Regions from separate parts of the Streptomyces sp. W16 genome, predicted to be linked through region 2. Evidence: riboswitches for the same ligand, from Rfam matches in the RefSeq annotation. Region 2 holds a riboswitch; the other holds the start of a gene.
What was found. A riboswitch is a leader RNA that binds a small molecule or an ion and turns the genes downstream of it on or off. The one in region 2 is predicted to bind cobalamin.

Region 1: it holds a riboswitch for cobalamin, as region 2 does, so the genes downstream of both, metE (5-methyltetrahydropteroyltriglutamate--homocysteine S-methyltransferase) here and R6V09_RS05345 (ribonucleoside-diphosphate reductase subunit alpha) in region 2, are expected to answer to the same signal.

Annotation. Positions count from the first base shown of each region.
Region 1 covers NZ_JAWOAI010000291.1:109-7,591, reverse strand. Annotated here, with positions in the region: gene scpA (methylmalonyl-CoA mutase) at 1-1,326, shown strand, start outside; gene meaB (methylmalonyl Co-A mutase-associated GTPase MeaB) at 1,323-2,306, shown strand; cobalamin riboswitch at 2,402-2,626, shown strand; gene metE (5-methyltetrahydropteroyltriglutamate--homocysteine S-methyltransferase) at 2,765-5,083, shown strand; gene R6V09_RS31760 (histidine phosphatase family protein) at 5,188-5,766, shown strand; gene R6V09_RS31755 (polysaccharide deacetylase family protein) at 5,912-6,646, shown strand; partial or broken gene R6V09_RS31750 (cytochrome P450) at 6,667-7,483, opposite strand, start outside.
Region 2 covers NZ_JAWOAI010000024.1:7,153-15,035, forward strand. Annotated here, with positions in the region: gene R6V09_RS05335 (putative Ig domain-containing protein) at 1-964, opposite strand, end outside; gene R6V09_RS05340 (ribonucleotide-diphosphate reductase subunit beta) at 1,253-2,266, opposite strand; gene R6V09_RS05345 (ribonucleoside-diphosphate reductase subunit alpha) at 2,266-4,698, opposite strand; cobalamin riboswitch at 4,799-4,955, opposite strand; gene R6V09_RS05350 (GNAT family N-acetyltransferase) at 4,998-5,504, opposite strand; gene mctP (monocarboxylate uptake permease MctP) at 5,612-7,213, opposite strand; gene R6V09_RS05360 (DUF3311 domain-containing protein) at 7,210-7,473, opposite strand; gene R6V09_RS05365 (YbdD/YjiX family protein) at 7,613-7,813, opposite strand; gene R6V09_RS05370 (carbon starvation CstA family protein) at 7,785-7,883, opposite strand, start outside.

The DNA of each region.
Region 1 (7,483 bases), on a different contig from region 2:
CTCTCCTTCTTCTGGGCGATCGGCATGAACTTCTTCATGGAGATCGCGAAGCTGCGGGCGGCCCGCCTGCTGTGGGCCAAGCTGGTGAAACAGTTCGACCCGCAGAACGCCAAGTCCCTCTCCCTGCGCACCCATTCACAGACCTCGGGCTGGTCGCTGACCGCGCAGGACGTCTTCAACAACGTCACGCGGACGTGCGTCGAGGCGATGGCCGCGACGCAGGGCCACACCCAGTCGCTGCACACCAACGCCCTGGACGAGGCCCTCGCACTGCCCACCGACTTCTCGGCGCGCATCGCCCGCAACACCCAACTCCTCATCCAGCAGGAGTCCGGCACCACCCGGGTCATCGACCCGTGGGGCGGCAGCGCGTACATCGAGAAGCTCACCTACGACCTCGCACGCCGCGCCTGGCAGCACATCGAGGAGGTCGAGGCCGCAGGGGGTATGGCCAAGGCCATCGACGCGGGCATCCCCAAGCTGCGCATCGAGGAGGCCGCGGCCCGCACCCAGGCCCGCATCGACTCCGGGCGCCAGCCGGTCATCGGCGTCAACAAGTACCGCGTGGAGACCGACGAGCAGATCGACGTCCTCAAGGTCGACAACTCCTCGGTACGCACCCAACAGATCGAGAAACTACGGCGGTTGCGCGCCGAGCGCGACGAACAGGCCACTCAGGACTCGCTGGACGCGCTGACCCGCGCAGCGGGTGGTGAGGGCAACCTGCTGGAGCTGGCGGTGAACGCGGCCCGCGCGAAGGCCACGGTCGGCGAGATCTCCGACGCGCTGGAGAAGGTGTACGGGCGGCACGCGAGCCAGATCCGTACGATCTCCGGTGTGTACCGCACCGAAGCCGGCGAGTCCCCGTCCGTCGAGCGCACCCGCACCCTGGTGGCCGAGTTCGAGGAGGCCGAGGGCCGCCGCCCGCGCATCCTGGTCGCCAAGATGGGCCAGGACGGCCACGACCGCGGCCAGAAGGTCATCGCCACCGCCTTCGCCGACCTCGGCTTCGACGTCGACGTCGGCCCCCTCTTCCAGACCCCCGGCGAGGTGGCCCGCCAGGCCGTCGAGGCAGACGTGCACGTCGTCGGGGTCTCCTCGCTGGCGGCAGGGCACCTCACGCTCGTACCGGCGCTGAAGGAGTCCCTCGCCGAGGAGGGCCGCGAGGACATCATGATCGTGGTCGGCGGAGTCATCCCGCCGCAGGACGTACCGACGCTCCTGGAGATGGGCGCGGCGGCCGTGTTCCCGCCCGGGACGGTGATCCCGGACGCGGCCTACGACCTGGTCGAGCGGCTGGCCACCGACCTCGGGCACACCTCGTGATCGATGTCGACACCTATGTGAAGGGCGTACTCGACGGCAAGCGGGCACTGGTGGCCCGCGCCATCACGCTCGTCGAGTCGACGAAACCCCAACACCGGGCCATGGCCCAGGAGTTGCTGACCGAACTGCTGCCGCACAGTGGAAAGGCGCGGCGGATCGGCGTCAGCGGTGTCCCGGGCGTGGGCAAGTCGACGTTCATCGACGCGTTCGGCACACTGCTGACCTCGCTCGGCTTCCGGGTCGCGGTGCTCGCCGTCGACCCGTCCTCCACCCGGACCGGCGGCTCGATCCTCGGCGACAAGACCCGCATGGAACGCCTGGCCGTGGACCCGGCGGCCTTTGTCCGCCCCTCTCCCACCGCCGGCACTCTCGGCGGCGTCGCGAAGGCGACCCGGGAGTCGATCGTGGTCATGGAGGCGGCGGGCTACGACGTCGTACTCGTCGAGACGGTCGGCGTGGGCCAGTCCGAGACCGCCGTGGCCAACATGGTCGACTCCTTCCTGTTGTTGACCCTGGCCCGCACGGGCGACCAGCTACAGGGCATCAAGAAGGGCGTCCTGGAGCTGGCGGACGTCATCGCCGTCAACAAGGCGGACGGCCCGCACGAGCGGGACGCGCGGGGCGCGGCAAGGGAGTTGGCGGGCGCACTGCGCCTGATGCATCCCGCCGACGCCGCCTGGACCCCGCCGGTCCTGAGCTGCAGCGCCCGGGAGAACACCGGCCTGGACACAGTCTGGGAACGCCTGGAACAACACCGCTCACTCCTGGACTCCACGGGCCGCCTGGCCGCCAAACGCCGTGAGCAGCAGGTGGATTGGACGTGGACGATGGTCCGCGACGAGTTGCTTGGGCGGCTGCACTCGGATCCGACGGTACGTGCGCTGGCGCCGGTCCTCGAACGCCAGGTACGTGAGGGCGAGTTGACAGCAACGCTGGCGGCAGAGGAAATCCTCCGAGCCTTTAAAACCGGGCCCAGCTAGCTACCCCAGGGGCGCGGGGCTGTATCGATATGCGGCTCCGCCGCGGGGCGCGACCAGCCCCCACCGGCCGAAAGCCAAAACTCGACCTACCCGCTACGCTGACCCACGCAGCTGGTTCGCCCCGTCAGCCAGACGGACGCGTCGCAAGAGGGAACCCGGTGAAATTCCGGGACTGCCCCGCAGCGGTGAGCAGGAACGACCGCCGTCATACGCACTGGGTCCGACAACAGGACCTGGGAAGCGACGGCCAGTAGGTGTCCTCCGGTCGAACGGAGGCCGTGCCCGCGAGTCCGAAGACCTGCCAACTGCCCGCACGCGAAGCATTCGTGCGCGGAATCCCGGTGACCTCGTGGGCGGGTCGGCGTACATACCGGCAGGTACGAACTCCGGTCTGACGTTCCTTCGCGCTCTCGTCCCGTCCCGGGATCTCAGGGAGTCATCTCGCGAAGGAGAGTTCCGTGACAGCGAAGTCCGCAGCCGCGGCAGCACGGGCCACCGTGTACGGCTACCCCCGTCAGGGCCAGGGCCGGGAACTGAAGAAGGCCGTCGAGGGCTACTGGAAGGGCCGCGTCGACGCCGACGCCCTCCGGGCCACCGCGGCCGAACTGCGCCGCGCCAACTGGCGGCAACTGGCCGAGGCCGGCATCCACGAAGTGCCGACCGGCGACTTCTCGTACTACGACCATGTCCTGGACACCAGTGTCATGGTCGGCGCGATCCCCGCCCGCCACCGCGCCGCCGTCGAACTCGACGCGCTGGACGGGTACTTCGCGATGGCGCGCGGCACGCAGGACGTGGCGCCGCTGGAGATGACGAAGTGGTTCGACACCAACTACCACTATCTGGTGCCCGAGTTGGGCCCGGACACCGCGTTCACCACCGACTCCACCAAGCAGGTCGCGGAGTTGAAGGAGGCCCTCGCCCTGGGCCTCACCGCCCGGCCGGTGCTCGTCGGCCCGGTCACCTATCTGCTGCTCGCCAAGCCCGCGCCCGGAGTTGCCGCGGACTTCGATCCGCTGACGCTGCTGGACCGGCTGCTGCCGGTGTACGCCGAGGTCCTCGCCGATCTGCGGGCGGCGGGCGCGGAGTGGGCGCAGCTCGACGAGCCCGCGCTCGTCCAGGACCGGACCCCGGCCGAGCTGAACGCCGCCGAGCGCGCCTACCGTGACCTCGGCGCGCTCACGGACCGGCCGAAGTTGCTGGTCGCCTCGTACTTCGACCGGCTCGGCGACGCGCTGCCGGTGCTGGCGAAGGCTCCGGTGGAGGGGCTGGCGCTCGACTTCACCGAGGCCGCCGCCGCCAACCTGGACGCCCTGGCCGCGGTGGGCGGGCTGCCCGGCAAGCGGCTGATCGCCGGGGTGGTCGACGGCCGCAACATCTGGGTCAACGATCTCACCAAGTCCCTTGCCACACTGGGCACGTTGCTCGGTCTTGCCGACCGGGTCGACGTGGCCGCCTCCTGCTCGCTGCTGCACGTCCCGCTCGATGCCGCCGCCGAACGGGACATCGAACCGCAGATCCTGCGCTGGCTCGCGTTCGCGAGGCAGAAGACGCGCGAGATCGTCACCCTCGCCGAGGGCCTGGCCCGGGGCACCGGCACGATCTCCGCCCAACTGGCCGCGAACCGGGCCGACCTGGCCTCCCGCGCGGGCTCCCCGATCACCCGGGACCCCGCCGTACGGGCCCGTACCGCCGCCGTCACAGAGGCCGACGCCCGGCGCTCGCAGCCGTACGGCGAGCGGACCACCGCCCAGCGGGCGCGTCTCGGTCTGCCGCTGCTGCCGGCCACCACGATCGGCTCGTTCCCGCAGACCGCCGAACTGCGCACCGCCCGCGCGGACTTGAGGGCGAACCGGATCGGCACGGCCGGGTACGAGGAGCGCATCAGGGCGGAGATCGGCGAGGTGATCTCCTTCCAGGAGAAGACCGGCCTCGACGTCCTGGTGCACGGCGAGCCCGAACGCAACGACATGGTCCAGTACTTCGCCGAGCAGCTGACGGGCTACCTCGCCACGCAGCACGGCTGGGTCCAGTCCTACGGCACCCGTTACGTCCGGCCACCGATCCTGGCCGGCGACATCTCCCGCCCCGAGCCGATGACGGTCCGCTGGACGACGTACGCCCAGTCCCTCACCTCACGGCCGGTCAAGGGCATGCTCACCGGGCCCGTCACCATGCTCGCCTGGTCCTTCGTCCGCGACGACCAGCCGCTCGGCGACACCGCCCGGCAGGTCGCCCTCGCCCTGCGCGACGAGGTCAACGACCTTGAGGCGGCGGGGACTTCGGTCATCCAGGTCGACGAACCGGCGCTGCGCGAGACGCTTCCGCTGCGCGCGGCGGACCGGGAGGCGTATCTCGGCTGGGCGACGGAGGCGTTCCGCCTCACCACTGCCGGTGTCCGGCCGGACACTCAGATCCACACCCACATGTGCTACGCCGAGTTCGGCGACATCGTGCAGGCCATCGACGATCTCGACGCGGACGTCATCAGCCTGGAGGCCGCCCGCTCGCACATGCAGGTGGCCCGTGAGCTGGCCGGGCACGGTTATCCGCGTGAGGCGGGACCCGGCGTGTACGACATCCACTCGCCGCGCGTCCCGAGCCCGGACGAGGCCGCGGCCTTGCTGCGCAAGGGACTTGAGGCCATTCCGCCGGAGCGGCTGTGGGTCAATCCGGACTGCGGTCTGAAGACCCGCGGCTGGCCCGAGACCCGCGCGTCGCTGGAGAACCTGGTCGCCGCGGCCCGTACGGTCCGTGAGGAACTGGCCGGTTCCTGACCCGAAGGTGGGGGCGGCCGGGGGAACATCCTCCCGGCCGCCCCCACCCTGCGGCACAGGGGGACGATGTCCGTACAGCCCGACCGGAGAACTGGAGCGACCGAGTGACCAGCCGCATCACCCTGATCTCACCGGCGTTGAACCGGTCCCTGCGGGAGGCCCGGTTCGACGACGGCAGCCCGCTCGACCCGAGCGGCAGGGCCCGCGCCGAGTCCGCCGCCGGTTCGCTCGGGGCGGCCGACCGGGTGCTGGTCTCCCCCACCGTGCGCTGCCGGGAGACGGCGTCCGCGCTCGGCCTCGCGGCCGTGCCGGAGCCGGAGTTGGCGGGTCTCGACATGGGCCGCTGGCGGGGCCTGACGCTCGACGAGGTGCTGGCGCGGGAGCCGGACGCGGTGTTGTCCTGGCTGTCGGACCCGGACGCGGTGCCCCACGGCGGCGAGTCGGTGCGGGCGCTGTGCGAGCGGGCGGCCGGGTGGCTGGAGGCCGCGGCGACGTTCGAGGGCAGGACCCTCGCGGTCGTGGAACAGGAGCTCGTCCGAGCCCTGGCTGTCGCGATCCTCGGCGCGCCCGGGCCGGCCTTCTGGCGGCTCGACGTGCCCCCGCTGACCGCGACCGACCTCAGCGGACAGTCCGGGAGATGGAACCTGCGCCTCGGGCGGGAGCTGGGGGCCGAGACCCGCTGACGCGGGGACGGGGTCGCCCTCCCTGAGCATCCTCGATCAACTATACACACCGTATATACTCGGTATGTATAGTCTGGACATGCCATCTCTGAGGTCTCTGCAGAAGAAGAGGAAAAGAACCCGGGCCGGGTTGCGTGCCGTCGGCATGTTTGTGGCGGTCGCCTCGCTGGCCCTTGCGTCGAGCGGGTGCACCAAGCTCGACACGACCGCGCCCGCCGCCGCCCGGGCACATGCCGTGTCGGCGACCGCGCAGGCCCGTTTCGGGACGGTCGACTGCCGTGAGGCGAAGTGCATCGCGCTGACCTTCGACGCCGGGCCGAGCGAGAACTCGGCGCGGCTGCTCGACATCCTGAAGGAGAAGCAGGTCCCGGCGACCTTCTTCCTGCTCGGCAAGGGGCACATCGCGAAGTACCCGGAGCTGGTCAAGCGCATGGCCGCCGAGGGGCACGAGGTGGCCAGCCACACCTGGGACCACAAGATCCTGACCCGGATAACGCCCGCGCAGATACGCGGCGAACTGGAACGCACGGACGACGCGATAGAGCGGATCACCGGCAAGAAGCCGACGCTGATGCGTCCGCCGCAGGGCCGCACCGACGACACCGTGCACAAGATCTGCCGTCAGCTGGGCCTCTCGGAGGTGCTGTGGAGCGTGACCGCCAAGGACTACGCGACCACCGACTCCGCCCTCATCACCAAGCGCGTCCTCGCCCAGGCCACCCGGGACGGGATCATCCTGCTGCACGACCTGTACCAGGGCACCGTGCCCGCCGTCCCCGGCATCATCGACGCGCTGAAGGAGCGCGGGTACGTGTTCGTGACCGTGCCGCAGCTGCTGGCGCCCGGGAAGGCGGAGCCGGGGAAGGTGTACCGGCCCTGAGCCACCCGGGCCCGCTCTCTTCACCAGGTCAGGTGCAGGGCGTAGGGGGAGCGGTGGATCATCGTGGGCCGCATGGTGACCGGACGGTCCGCCGCGAGCCGCAGACCGGGCAGGCGTCGGGTCAACTCCTCCAGCGTGAGGCGGAGTTGCTCCCGGGCGAGTTGGGAGCCCGGGCAGCCGTGCACGCCGAGGCCGAAGGCGAGGTGGCGGGCGGCCGGGGTGCGGGTGATGTCGAAGGTGTCGGCGCGCGGGTGGCGCCGCTCGTCCCGGTTGGCCGCGCCGAAGGCGACGAACAGCGTTGCCCCGGCGGGGAGTTCGGTGCCGGCGAGGACGACCGGCCGGGTGGTGATCCTGCGGAAGCCCTGCAGTGCGGTGTCGTAGCGGGCCGCCTCCTCGATCGCCGCGGGGATGCGATCGGGTTCGGCGCACAGCAGCTCCCACTGGCGCGGGTGGCGCAGCAGATGCAGGACGGTCGTACCGATGAGCGCGGTGGTGGTGAGGTGTCCGGCGATCAGCAAGTTCTGCAAGTCGGCGACGAGTTGGTGCCGGTGCTCCAGAGTCAGCGGCCCCTCGGCGACGGAGGCGATCAGCTCCGAACAGAGGTCCTCGCGGGGTTGGTCGTACCGCTCCCGCACGGCCCGGTCGAGGGTGTGCTGCATCGCGACGACGTCCTGGGCCGCGGCGACCTGCTCGTCCTCCTCCAGGGGACGGAACAGCAGCTCCTCGGCGCGGTGGCCGCCGTGGACGACTCCAGGTATGTCGTCGGGGTCGAGGCCGACGATTCTCCCGATCACCTCGCCGGGGAGCCGGCGGGCGTACGCCGACATCAGCTCGACG
Region 2 (7,883 bases):
AGCCGGAGCCGCCGCCCTCGGTGCTGCTCGTCTTCCACACGGACTCGGTCCAGCCGCGGGTGTTGGAAGAGGTGGACAGCGCGGTGCCGCCAACTGCCGTCACGTACTGGGACGTTGCCGGGTACTCGGCGCCGTAGGCCTCGTCACCGGAGGAGACGGTGATCGCGACGCCCGGGTGCTTGAAGTACGAGGTGTCCTCGGAGGTCTGCGAGGAGGACTCGGAGCCGCCCCAGCTGTTGGAGACGAACTTCGCGCCCAGGGCGACGGCCTCGTTCTCGGCGGCGCCGAGGTTGGCGTCGGTGGCCGAAGTGGCCTCCACCAGAATGATGTTGCAGTTCGGGCAGACCGCGCTGACCATGTCGATGTCGAGCGCTTCCTCGCCCGCCCAGCCGGTGTCGTTCGTCGGCAGGGACGTGGTCGAGCCGGTCTGGCTGACCTGCTTGAAGCAGCCGCTGGCCACGGTGCAGGCCGACAGACCGAAGTTGGAGCGGTAAGTGGCCAGGTCCGAGGCCGCGTTGGGGTCGTTGTACGCGTCGACCACGGCGACCGTGAGGCCGGAGCCGCCGGTCGAGGGGAGCGCGTACGCGCTGTGCAGGTTGGCCGGGCTCAGCCCGGACACCGCGGCGGCGGCGTCCGCGTGCACGGCGGAGGCCAGCTGCTGCTTGATGTCGGTACGCCGCTGGGCGAAACATGCCGCCGAACCGGGGGCCGCGGTCGCGCACAGGTGCTCGGTCGGCACCTTCTGCCCGGCCTTGCCGGTCGAGTGGACTGCCTGGGCCGCGGGGGCGGTCAGGGCCTTGGAGTTCTGGGTGACCTTGGAGACCTGGGCGGACTGGGCGACTGTCTGGGCGGTGGGCTGCGCGTCGGCGGGGGAGGCCGCCACGAGCCCGAAGACGCTGAGGGTGAGGGCGGGTATGGCGGCGGTCAGCAGTCTTCGCAGACTCCGTCTGGGCTTCTCACGCATGGGGTACTGCCTCCATCGTTGGAGTGGGGTCCTCGGCGTGGTGGCAGGCCTGTGACGCGCGTAGCGGCGGCAGATGACGTCGTCATGGGCATGACACTTTGAGCGTCCTGTGGGGCACTGGTGAGTGACATGAACAGGACGGGCAGAACGTAGCTGGGCCGACGAGACCGCGAACAGACGCACCCCATGAACTTTGCCGCTCCATAGAAACTCCATGGACGACCCATGGAAGCTCCATGGGTCGTCCGCGAAGTAAGAGGCAGATAAAGGGCGTCGAGGGGGGTGGGGCTAGAAGTCCTCGTCCAGGTCGACCGTGCCCGCCACGGCCACCTGGTACGCCGACGGGCGGCGCTCGAAGAAGTTGGTCAGCTCCTGCACACCCTGCAACTCCATGAAGGAGAAGGGGTTTTCGGAGCCGTAGACCGGAGCGAAGCCCAGCCGCTGGAGGCGCTGGTCCGCCACACACTCCAGGTACTGGCGCATCGAGTCGGTGTTCATGCCCGGCAGACCCTCACCGCACAGATCACGCCCGAACTGCAGCTCCGCCTCGACGGCTTCGCGCAGCATGTCGGTCACCTCCTGCTGGAGCTGGTCGTCGAAGAGCTCCGGCTCCTCCTTGCGCACGGTGTCGACCACCTCGAAGGCGAAGCTCATGTGCATGGTCTCGTCGCGGAACACCCAGTTGGTGCCGGTCGCAAGACCGTGCAGGAGGCCCCGGCTGCGGAACCAGTAGACGTACGCGAACGCGCCGTAGAAGAACAGCCCCTCGATGCACGCGGCGAAGCAGATCAGGTTGAGGAGGAAGCGGCGGCGGTCGGCCTGGGTCTGGAGGCTGTCCAGCTTCTCGACCTCGTTGATCCACTTGAAGCAGAACTCGGCCTTCTCGCGGATGGAGGGGATGTTCTCCACCGCGTCGAAGGCGGCGGCCCTGTCCTCCGGGTCGGGGAGGTAGGTGTCGAGGAGCGTCAGGTAGAACTGGACGTGCACGGCCTCCTCGAAGAGCTGACGGCTCAAGTAGAGCCGCGCCTCGGGGGAGTTGATGTGCTTGTACAGCGTCAGCACGAGGTTGTTCGCCACGATCGAGTCGCCCGTCGCGAAGAACGCGACCAGTCGCCCGATCATGTGCTGCTCGCCCGGCGACAGCTTCGCGAGGTCGGAGACGTCCGAGTGGAGGTCGACCTCCTCGACGGTCCAGGTGTTCTTGATCGCGTCCCGGTAGCGCTCGTAGAAGTCCGGGTAGCGCATGGGGCGGAGGGTCAGCTCGAAGCCCGGGTCGAGGAGGTTCTTTTCGGTGGAGCTCATTACTGGCAGGCCTCGCAGGACTCGGGGTTTTCCAGGGAGCAGGCGACCGCGTCTTCGTCGGGCGTCAACTGCTGTACGGGGACGGTGGGTTGGGCTTGGGCCTGGGCCGCGCGGGCGATGCGGGTCGCCGGGCGCGAGCGCAGGTAGTACGTCGTCTTCAGGCCCTGCTTCCAGGCGTACGCGTACATCGAGGAGAGCTTGCCGATCGTCGGCGTCTCCAGGAACAGGTTCAGGGACTGGGACTGGTCCAGGAACGGGGTGCGGGCGGCGGCCATGTCGATCAGGCCGCGCTGCGGGATCTCCCAGGCCGTCCGGTACAGGGCGCGCACGTCGGCCGGGATCCAACTGAAGCCCTGCACCGAGCCGTTGGCGTCGCGCAGCGCCTCCCGGGTGCGGGCGTCCCACACGCCGAGCTGCTTCAGCTCGTTCACCAGGTACGAGTTGACCTGGAGGAACTCGCCGGACAGCGTCTCGCGCTTGAACAGGTTGGACACCTGCGGCTCAATGCACTCGTACACGCCCGCGATCGAGGCGATGGTGGCGGTGGGCGCGATCGCCAGCAACAGGCTGTTGCGCATGCCGACTTGGGCGATACGTTCCCGCAGCGCGGCCCAGCGCTCCGGCCAGTTCAGCTCTACGTCGTAGTGGTCGGGGTGCAGGACACCCCGGGCCGTACGGGTCTTCTCCCAGGCCGGCAGCGGGCCGTTGCGCTCGGCGAGGTCGGCGGAGGCCTGGTACGCGGCGAGCATGATGCGCTCGGCGATGCGCGTCGAAAGGGCCTGCGCCTGGGGGGAGTCGAAGGGGACGCGCAACTTGAAGAAGACGTCCTGGAGGCCCATCGCGCCCAGGCCGACCGGGCGCCAGCGGGCGTTGGAGCGGCCCGCCTGCTCGGTCGGGTAGAAGTTGATGTCGACGACACGGTCGAGGAAGGTGACGGCGGTGCGGACCGTCTCGTCCAGCCGCTCCCAGTCCAGCTCACCATTGGTGACGAACGCGCCCAGGTTCACCGAACCCAGGTTGCAGACCGCCGTCTCGCCGTCGTCCGTGACCTCCAGGATCTCCGTGCAGAGGTTCGAGGAGTGCACGGTGTGGCCCGGCTCGGCCGTCTGGTTGGCGGTGCGGTTGGCCGCGTCCTTGAAGGTCATCCAGCCGTTGCCGGTCTGCGCGAGGGTGCGCATCATGCGGCCGTAGAGGTCACGGGCCGGGATGGTCTTCTTGGCCAGGCCCTGCGCCTCCGCCTTGCGGTAGGCCGCGTCGAACTCGTCGCCCCACAGGTCGACCAGCTCGGGCACGTCGGCCGGCGAGAACAGCGACCAGATGCCGTCCTCGTTCACCCGGCGCATGAACTCGTCCGGGATCCAGTGCGCCAGGTTCAGGTTGTGCGTACGGCGGGCGTCCTCACCGGTGTTGTCCCGCAGTTCCAGGAACTCCTCGATGTCGGAGTGCCAGGTCTCCAGGTACACGGCGGCGGCACCCTTGCGCCGGCCGCCCTGGTTCACCGCGGCGACCGAGGCGTCCAGCGTCTTCAGGAACGGGACGATGCCGTTGGAGTGCCCGTTCGTGCCGCGGATCAGCGAACCGCGGCTGCGGATGCGGGAGTACGAGAGTCCGATGCCACCGGCGTGCTTCGAGAGGCGGGCGACCTGGTGGTAGCGGTCGTAGATGGAGTCCAGCTCGTCCAGCGGGGAGTCGAGGAGGTAGCAGGACGACATCTGGGGGTGCCGGGTGCCGGAGTTGAAGAGGGTGGGGGAGGAGGGGAGGTAGTCGAGGCGGCTCATCAGGCGGTAGAGCGCGGCTACTTCGTCCAGGGCGCGGGTGCTGTCGTCCTCCGCGAGACCGGACGCCACGCGCAGCATGAAGTGCTGGGGCGTCTCGATGACCTTGCGGGTGATCGGGTGGCGGAGCAGGTAACGGCTGTGCAGGGTGCGCAGGCCGAAGTAGCCGAAGCGGTCGTCGGCCTCCGTGTCGATCAGCGCGTCGAGGCGGGCCGCGTGCAGCGTCACGAACTCGGCGGTGCGGTCGGCGATGAGGCCCTCGCGGTGGCCCACGGCGACGGACTCGGTGAACGTCGTGACGCCCTGGGAGGCGGCCTCGGCGGCGATGCCGACCGTCAGCAGGCGGGCGGCGAGGCGGGAGTAGACGGGGTCCTCGGAGATGAGGCCGGCGGCGGCCTCCGTGGCCAGTTCGCGCAGTTCCGCCACGTCCGCGTGCGCGGACCGGCCGCGCAACGTGGCGGCGGCGACCCGGCCGGGGTCGGCGTCGGGAAGGTCGGCGGTCAGCTCGGTCAGGGTCCGCAGGATCGCGGCGCCGGGGCCGTCGGCTCCGGGAACGGTCGCTCCGGGAACGGCCGTACCGGGAATGGTGGTTCCGGTCGCTGCGTTCGCCTCGTTCGCCTGGGTCGCTGATGCCGGCTCTGCTGGCGCGATGGTCACGGTGGGGCTCTCCCTCGCTCGGCACAGGGCCTCGCTGAGGGCAGGCGGCAGTACACGAGCGCACGGGGCGTCGCGTCCACCGGCCCACTCCACGAGGCCCGGACGTCATGCGCCCTGGCCGGGTGGCCGGGCGCGCCGTCGGCAGGTCCTCGGACTGACCATGCGTGCATATGCACGTAAGTACACCGTTGCGGGACAGTTCCGGATTCGCACCGGATTCCCCTGCGGCGACAGCGAGCATGAGCATACATCTTGTGCCCGCCCGTCACGCCACCACCAGATGTTGTGTCGCGGTGGTTTCAGAGCGTCAGCTTGTAGGTGAGCAGAGTGAGATCGTCCAGATGCGGCACGGGATTCCAGTCCCGGTCGGGTGTGCGGACGAAACCCAGGCGTTCGTAGATGCGGTGGGCCGCGTGCATCGAGCTCTGGGTCGACAGGACGATGGCTGTGCAGGCTTCTGTGGCTCGGGCGCGGTCGATGCAGGCGCGTACCAGGGTCTCGCCCGCACCACGGCCTCGGGCGGCGCGGGCGACCGCGAGTGCGCGGATCTCTGCCTCGCCGGGGCGGGCGATGTCGGCCACGGGGCCGGGGCCTTGGACGAAGGTGACGCCGCCGAGGAGGTGGTCGCCGTCCATCGCGACGAGGACTTCGGCGGCTGCGGCCCGGCTTGCTACGTCCTTCAGTACGGGGAGGTACGGGTCGGTCTCGCCGTAGTCGAGTAGGCCATCTTCTAGGTAGGCCTGGGCTGTGAGGTTGCCGAGGGGGTCGTATTCGGTGGGGTCTGCTCGGCGGATGAGGATGTCCATGTAGGTGAGTGTGTACGAAAGCGGGCCGCCGATGGTCTTGCTTTTCGGCGGCCCGCTGCGGGTCGTGTGTGGCTGGTCGCGCAGTTCCCCGCGCCCCTTAGGTGGAGTCAGTGACCGGCGATCACGGGGAGCTCCTCCTTCACTCCCGGGTCGCCTGCGTCTGCCGTGTAGTCGCTGGGGTTTGTCTCGTCCACGCCCTCTGGGGCCTTGAGCGCCTTCAGTACGAACGTCAGCACCACCGTCACCACGACATTCAGTACGAATGCCGTCAGGCCGATGTAGCCGATCTCGCCGATGCCGGGGATCTTCTTGGACGAGCCGCCGAAGTGGTCCTGGGTCGGAGACGCCACCCCGTAGGCCGCCAACGTGCCGTAGATCATGCCGACCGCCCAGCCGGCCAGCAGGGCCCAGCGGTGGAACCAGCGGGTGAAGAGGCCGCCGACCAGGGACGGGAAGGTCTGGAGGATCCAGATGCCGCCGAGCAACTGGAAGTTGATCGCCACCGTCTTGTCCATCGTCAGGACGAAGGCCAGGGCGCCTACCTTCACCAGGAGCGAGACGATCTTCGAGACCTTGGTCTCCTGGGCCGGGGTCGCGTCCGGTTTGATGAAGTCCTTGTAGATGTTGCGGGTGAAGAGGTTCGCCGCCGCGATGGACATGATGGCCGCGGGGACCAGCGCTCCGATGCCGATCGCCGCGAAGGCCACGCCCGCGAACCAGTCCGGGAACATGTTCTCGAAGAGCTGCGGGATCGCCAACTGCCCGTTGGTGACCTTGACTCCGGCCGCGATCGCCATGAAGCCGAGCAGTGCGAGCAGGCCCAGCATCAGTGAATACAGCGGCAGGATCGTGGTGTTGCGGCGGATCACGTTGCGGCTCTTGGAGGACAGGGTCGCGGTGATCGAGTGGGGGTACATGAACAGGGCCAGTGCCGAGCCCAACGCCAGTGTGGCGTACGTCCATTGGCCCGCCGGTGCGGGGACCAGGCCGCCCGCTCCCGCCGCCTTGAACTTGGCGCCCGCCTTGCTGAAGATGTCGTCGAAGCCGCCGAGCTTGATCGGGATGTAGATGATCGCCACCGTGATCACGATGTAGATCAGCCCGTCCTTCACGAACGCGATCAGCGCGGGCGCCCGCAGGCCGGACGAGTAGGTGTACGCGGCCAGCACGGCGAACGCGATCAGCAGTGGCAGGTCCTTCACGAACCAGTTGGAGTTGGCGCTGCCGCCCACGCCCATGACGTCCAACACGGCCTGGATGCCGACCAGTTGGAGCGCGATGTACGGCATGGTCGCGAGGATGCCGGTGACCGCCACCGCCAGCGACAGCCCCTTCGAGCCGAAGCGTCCGCGCACGAAGTCGGACGTCGTCACATATCCGTGCTTGTGCGACACCGACCAGAGGCGGGGCAGGAACGTGAAGATGAGGGGGTAGACGAGGATCGTGTAGGGGACTGCGAAGAAGCCGGCCGCGCCCGCCGCGTAGACCGCCGCCGGGACCGCGACGAACGTGTACGCCGTGTAGAGGTCGCCGCCCAGCAGGAACCAGGTGACCCAGGTGCCGAACGACCGTCCGCCCAGGCCCCATTCGTCGAGGCTCTGCTCGCTGTCGGCCCGGCGCCAGCGGGCGGCCAGGAAGCCCAGGACGGTGACGGCCAGGAAGAAGAAGATGAAGACGCCGAGAGCGACGCCGTTCACGCCGTCGTTCACCGGTTGCCTCCGTGGCGGGTGCGCTGGTCACGCTGCCAGAGCTTGTAGGCGGTCATGGTCAGCGCGGTCGAGATCAGCACCCACAGCATCTGGTACCAGTAGAAGAACGGGATGCCGATGAACGTGGGGTCGATCTTGGTGTAGGAGCCGACCCAGAGCAGCGCCACGAAGGGCGCCAGCAGGCAGACGGTGATGACGGCGCGGGCCGGTGTCACCAGGGGTGGTCCGGTTTCGGGCGGAACTTCGGGTACATCTGACATATCGCGGCTCCGTCACCTCAATGATCGCCTGTGTAACGCGCAGGCAATGTAGGTCACGGAATCACCGCAGCGAAAGACCCCGTCCGCATATCGGCATGTCGATTTAGTGAAGGCCCGACATCGGTGTCAACGGCAGGGGTCAGCAGCAGCGGAAGCCCTGCCTCGGGTCGGCCTCCTGGCGGTCCGTCCGCATCCGTTCGAAGTCGCGTCGGCTCGGGACCTCGGCGTCCGGGTGGTCCCGGCGTACATGCGCGACATACCGCTCGTACGCCGACTCGTCCGTCAACTCCCGGACATACCAGCGCACTCCGCTAGTCGCCCGCCTGAACGCCGACCACATCGCGTGCCGTCGCCTCCTCTTCCTTCTCCTCCCGGGTCGGGATCAGCCCGGCCGGTGCCACGATCTTCGA